DNA from 2 places in the Clostridium sp. JN-1 genome. Region 2 is predicted to be linked to the other one. Evidence: a T-box and tRNA genes for the amino acid it is inferred to sense, from the RefSeq annotation. Region 2 holds a T-box; the other holds one or more tRNA genes.
What was found. The T-box of region 2 lies ahead of metG (methionine--tRNA ligase). A T-box ahead of a tRNA ligase gene usually reads a tRNA of that ligase, here a tRNA-Met.

Region 1 (3,256 bases), 210 kb from region 2:
AATAGAAAAAAACTGACATTAAGTGGTGTTTTAGAAGTTGTTAGTTTTAATGAAGAGCAAATAATTTTAAATACTAATTTGGGTACGCTAAGCATTAAAGGAAGTAACCTTAAAATGAATAAGTTAGATGTTCAAAATGGTGATGTTATAATAATAGGCATGATAAATTCCTGTATATATATGAGTAAAGAAGCTAAAAAGAGCAAAGAAAGCATAATATCGAAGCTATTCAAGTAAGGGATATAGATGATAATTTCTATAACTAAACAGTTTGAATGCTTTGTTTTTAGCATTACTGCAGGAATTATGACAGGGGTACTGTTTGATATATATAAGATAATAAGGGGCTATGGTATTATAAACAAATTTATATCATTTTTGGAGGACTTACTTTTTTGGATATTAGCGGCCATAATAGTTTTTATATTTTTAATTGTTACTGATTACATATACATAGGTGCTTATGTATATATGCTGATAGCTATTGGTATATGTATATATATTAAACTGTTTAGCGCAGCTTTTATAAAGGTTGGGACAAAATTAATAAAATTTACAGCTAAGGGTTTTAGAGTATTAATGAATATCATAATTTACCCTTTTTCACTACTAACTTATAATATTAAGATAAAAATTAAGAAAAATTATAAAAAATGACTTGAACAAAACATAAAAGCAAATTAGAATATAAGTATGATGTTTTGGTTGGCTATCTGAAAATTAATGGTGAGTGATATGAAAAAAAAATTTAAACCCAAAAAACTCTTGTATGCTTTTATATTTGCTTACATATGCTATATATTTGCAAGTCAGCAAGTTACTATGTACAAAATAAAAAAGCAAATTGCAGATAAACAATTACAAGAACAAAAAATAAAAGATGAAAATGAAAAATTACAGGATGAGGTTAAAATGTCTAAGACAGATGATTACGTTGAAAAATTAGCTAGAGAGAGATTAGGTCTTATTAAACAAGGAGAGACCCCTGTAATAAATGCAAAAAACTAACATAAGGTTACAAATTTAATTTCTATATATAATATTATTTTATTTTAAGGAGGAATCTTTTTAATATGACCTTAAAGGCAGGATCCATACTAGAAGGCGTAGTGGTTAATATCACAAATTTTGGAGCTTTTGTTGAAATTGAAGGGAAAACTGGTTTAGTCCATATATCCGAGGTTTCAGATGCTTATGTAAAAGACATAAGAGATTATTTGAAAGAAAAAGACAAAGTAAGGGTTAAGGTAATTTCAATTGATGAAAAGGGTAAGATAAGTTTATCAATAAAGCAGGCTTTGTCAGAAAAGAAAAGTTTAAGGCCAATTGAAATTGATTGGCAAAAAGAAAAGACTAAAAGCTATCAAGGAGATTTTGAAGATAGAATGTCTAAATTTCTAAAGGATAGCGAAGAGAGATTTCAAGACCTTAAAAAACATCAGGATTCAAGGGCAAGAGGATATAAAAAAACTTCTAATTACTAATTCAGTTAATTCGGAGGGTTAAACTTTAACCCTCTATAATATTGTTAAAAATATTTATAAAAAAAGTAGTTGACAATAGTATTTTCATGAATTATAATAATATATGTCGTCAGTTGATAACACATGAGTTGCTGGAGTGGCGGAACTGGCAGACGCACAGGACTTAAAATCCTGCGGGCTTTAAAACCCGTACCGGTTCGATTCCGGTCTTCAGCACCAATATTAATATCGCGGGATGGAGCAGTTGGTAGCTCGTCGGGCTCATAACCCGAAGGTCGCAGGTTCAAGTCCTGCTCCCGCAACCAAAAAAGAATATTATGCGGCGGAATAGCTCAGCTGGCTAGAGCATTCGGTTCATACCCGAAGTGTCGTAGGTTCAAGTCCTATTTCCGCTACCAATATTGTGCTGGAGTGGCGGAACTGGCAGACGCACAGGACTTAAAATCCTGCGGGCTTTAAAACCCGTACCGGTTCGATTCCGGTCCTCAGCACCAATATTAATATCGCGGGATGGAGCAGTTGGTAGCTCGTCGGGCTCATAACCCGAAGGTCGCAGGTTCAAGTCCTGCTCCCGCAACCAAAAAAAGAATATTATGCGGCTAAATAGTTTAGTTGGCTGGAACATTCGGTTCATACCCGAAGTGCTGCAGGTTAAAATTCTATTTACGCTGTTAAGTAAGGTCTATAGTTAATCACTATAGACCTTTTTAGTATTATAAAAAACACAAATATGATATTCCTTGTGTAATTAATCTCATAAAAAACAAATTTCTGCTTGTATGTATCTAAACTAGACAATTATAAAAAACATAGAATTATATGTCCTAAAAAAAATAGGGTGAATTTCATGTTATGACATTTATTTCCAGAAAGCTTTGCTATAATAGAGGTAATAATTTTATAGGTAGGTGTTTAGCCATGCAATATGGAGTAGAGATTTTTCCATACCAAAGAAAAAAGAAAGCAAAAGAAAAACAAAAACAAAAGCTTATTAAGTTTCCACTTGTAAAAACGTCAATAGTATTTCTATCAGCACTTTTAGCAAGCAGAGTAGTTATGGTAAACCTCATGGCACCGTTTGGGTTAGCTTTTTTAATAGCAATTATAATATCAGAAGATAAAAAAGTATCATTATCAGCTGGAATTGGTACATTATTAGGATACATATCTACAATTAATAATGTAAAGGATTTACCTATGTATTTAATATCTGTACTTATACTTATGAGCTTTAAATATATATTAAATAATATGCATCAAAGGACTAAATTATTAATATTATTTTCCAGTATATTTGTAGAGTTCGTACTCTATAAAGTGTTTGTAGATAGAATAATATTAAGTATGTCACTTTTAACTTCATTTTTTGAAATTTGTTGTGTATTTCCAATATGTTTTATTATCAATTATTCTATAGGGTGTTTTAAACAACTTAGGACAAGACATTTATATACAAGTGAAGAGATAATAAGCATGTCCGTAGTTATGTCTTTAATTGTTGCAGGTACATGGGGAGTTGTTATAAAAGGTATTGCTGTAAGAAATGTTGTAGCATTAACTTTTGTACTTATACTCGGATATGTAAAAGGAAGTTCAGCTGGATCAGCAGTAGGTGTTGCAATGGGTACCATAATAGGCGTAACGTCAAGTAACATGATAATTTACGTTGGAGTGTATGGATTAGGTGGGCTTATTTCAGGTGTTTTTAGAGAAACTGGAAAATGGATGAGCGGTATTTCATATTTGGTCGCATTCTCCGTACTTAAGATGTA
Region 2 (3,256 bases):
TTTTAAAGCCTATTTTGAAGGTTATTTTTGAAGATGCAGCTAAAGATGAAAAGACGTTAGGAAATATAGTGATGAATTTGACTGCTAATATGATGGGGCTTTCAAATGCAGCAACTCCATTTGGAATAAAAGCAATGCAGGAACTCAGCAGGTTAAATAATCATGACAGTACTGCTAGCAATGATATGGTGCTATTTCTTGTTATAAATGCCGTATGCATACAACTTGTACCAACTACTATAATATCTATAAGAGCTGCATCCGGTTCCCAAGATCCTGCTGTAATCATAATACCAACTATAATTACAAGCAGTATATCAGCTGTCTCTGGAGTTATAATTTGTAAGATACTTCAGAGATATTTTTAAGGAATTGGGAGGTAAATATGGGGTATATCACAAAATCTATAATTCCAATCATAGTTATGTTTGTAATTGTATATGGGGTTATAAAAAAAGTAAAGATATATGAATGTTTTGTAGATGGTGCAAAAGATGGAATAACAATATGCATAAAAATTTTTCCGTACCTTCTTGCAATGTTTATTGCAATAGGGGTTTTTAGAGAATCTAATGCTTTAAATTATTTTATAAACTTGATAAAACCTCTAGTAAAGTTTATAGGGCTTCCCCCGGAAGTAGTTCCTTTAATTATGATAAAACCGCTGTCTGGAAGTGGTGCACTTGGAGTATTTGCAGAAATATTAAATAAGTTTGGACCTGATAGTAGGATAGGATTAATTTCTTCTATAATTATGGGATCGACAGAAACTATATTTTACACTATTACAGTTTACTTTGGAGCTGTTGGGGTTAAAAAGATAAGGCATGTATTATGGGCTGCATTTTTTGCAGATTTAATTTCTATTATTTCAGCTGTTACTTTGGCTAAATTTATGTTTTAATATATTTATAGAATTAATTGTGCTTAGAGGTGAAAAAAATTGTTGAAGTGGAGAGAATTATATGAGGAATGTTTAAAGTGCAATAAATGTGATTTAAGCAACAGCAGAACTAATATGGTATTTGGAGATGGAAATCCAAGATCAAAACTCATGTTTGTTGGTGAAGCTCCAGGAGCAGATGAGGATAGAACGGGAATCCCTTTTGTTGGAAGGGCAGGACAGTTGTTAAATAAGGGTTTACTTGCCTTAAACTTAGTAAGAGAAAAGGATTATTACATATGTAACATATGTAAGTGCAGACCTCAAGGTAATAGGACACCTTATGAGGAAGAAGCTAAAGCTTGTATTCCGTATTTGAGAAATCAAACTGCACTCATAAGGCCCAAAATAATAGTTTGTTTAGGTGCTACAGCTTTAAAATACATATTGGGCAGTGATTGGAGAATAACCAGAGATAGAGGAAAATGGGTAGAGAAAAAAGGAATATTTTTAACAGCAACTTTTCACCCATCTGCAATACTTAGGGATCAAAGTAAGAAGGCTCTTTTTTGGGAGGACTTAAAAAGTATAAAGCAAAAATATGATGAAATAAAAGAATAAAATTTATTATATTGGGGATTATTTTATTTAAAGGCAATATAAATTAATTAAATAATATTGACATATATGTATTTGTGGAATAATATATTGATAAAGTGTTATGAAGGAAAGAGTAGTAAATTCAAGTATCCATAAGAGAATCGGGGTTGGTGAAAACCGATGATTACTGAAGTTTACGAATATGGCTCCAGAGCAGGTTATCTGAAGTTTTAGTAGGATGACACGGGAAGCAGCCGTTATACTGCAAAGTAATAAAGATTTTAAAATTGAGTTACTTAGTGAGATTTTTATTGTGAAATAAAAATGAATTAGAGTGGTAAAGTGTATAATTATGCCTCTATATGAACATATGTTCATATGGAGGCATTTTTGATATTTGTACAATTTCAATTTAATTAGGAAGGAATGAAAGTAATGGAGAAGAAAACTTATTATATTACAACACCTATTTATTACCCATCTGCAAATCTTCATATAGGAAATACATATACTACGGTAGCAGCAGATGCACTCGCAAGGTTTAAAAGACTAACTGGTTATGATGTAATGTTTTTAACTGGTACAGATGAACATGGACAAAAGATTCAAAGGCTAGCAGAAGCCAAAGGAGTTACTCCAAAGGAGTATGTAGACGAAATAGTCGCAGGGATAAAAGATCTCTGGAAAATGATGAATATAAGTTATGATAAGTTTATAAGAACTACAGATGATTATCATATAAAAGCTGTTCAAGATATATTTAAAAGGTTATATGATCAAGGAGATATATATAAAGGATATTACGAAGGATGGTATTGTACACCGTGCGAATCTTTCTGGACAGAAACTCAACTTGCAGACGGAAATTGTCCTGATTGCGGCAGACCAGTTGAAAAGACAAAAGAAGAAGCATATTTCTTTAGAATGTCAAAATATGCTCCAAAGCTAATAGAGTATATAGAAAGTCATCCTGAATTTATTCAACCAGAATCAAGAAAAAATGAAATGATAAATAACTTTTTAAAGCCGGGTCTTCAAGATTTATGTATTTCAAGAACGTCATTTGATTGGGGAATTCCTGTAACATTTGATGAAAAGCATGTTATATATGTTTGGATAGATGCTCTTTCAAATTACATAACAGCTTTAGGATACGGAAGTAACAACACTGAAGCATTTAATAAATACTGGCCAGCTGATGTACATCTTGTAGGAAAGGATATACTTAGGTTCCACACAATTTATTGGCCTATTATGCTTATGGCACTTGGAATTCCACTGCCAAAACAAGTTTTTGGTCATGGATGGCTTTTAGTTAATGGCGGAAAAATGTCAAAATCAAAGGGAAATGTAGTAGATCCTGTTGTACTTGTAAATGAATTTGGAACAGATGCTGTAAGATACTATCTTTTAAGAGAGATTCCATTTGGATCAGACGGATTATTTAACAATGAAATATTCATAAATAAGATAAATTCAGATCTTGCAAATGATCTTGGGAACTTATTATCAAGAACATGTGCTATGGCTGAAAAATATTTTAAAGGAGTAATTCCTTCACCAACTGCAAAAGAAGAAATTGATGACGAACTTATAAATTGTGCATTAGCCGCTCCTAAAAAGTTAGAAGATAGTATAGATAAACTTAGAATTCCAGAAGCATTGGACTTTATTTGGGAACTAGTAGGAAGATCAAATAAATATATAGATGAGACTGCTCCATGGATTCTTGCTAAAGATGAGAGTAAGAAAGAAAGACTTGGAACTGTTATC

Region 1: it has a tRNA-Met gene. The T-box ahead of metG (methionine--tRNA ligase) is inferred to sense a tRNA for this amino acid. The anticodon was not compared.

What each region holds. Positions count from the first base shown of each region.
Region 1 covers NZ_CP033465.1:2,679,810-2,683,065, reverse strand. The annotation lists gene yabP (sporulation protein YabP) at 1-237, shown strand, start outside; gene yabQ (spore cortex biosynthesis protein YabQ) at 247-657, shown strand; gene EBB51_RS12890 (septum formation initiator family protein) at 736-1,008, shown strand; gene EBB51_RS12885 (S1 domain-containing RNA-binding protein) at 1,074-1,484, shown strand; tRNA gene EBB51_RS12880 (tRNA-Leu) at 1,615-1,703, shown strand; tRNA gene EBB51_RS12875 (tRNA-Met) at 1,714-1,789, shown strand; tRNA gene EBB51_RS12870 (tRNA-Met) at 1,806-1,882, shown strand; tRNA gene EBB51_RS12865 (tRNA-Leu) at 1,890-1,978, shown strand; tRNA gene EBB51_RS12860 (tRNA-Met) at 1,989-2,064, shown strand; gene spoIIE (stage II sporulation protein E) at 2,403-3,256, shown strand, end outside.
Region 2 covers NZ_CP033465.1:94,880-98,135, forward strand. The annotation lists gene EBB51_RS00495 (nucleoside recognition domain-containing protein) at 1-368, shown strand, start outside; gene EBB51_RS00500 (spore maturation protein) at 386-904, shown strand; gene EBB51_RS00505 (uracil-DNA glycosylase) at 944-1,504, shown strand; T-box leader at 1,596-1,846, shown strand; gene metG (methionine--tRNA ligase) at 1,919-3,256, shown strand, end outside.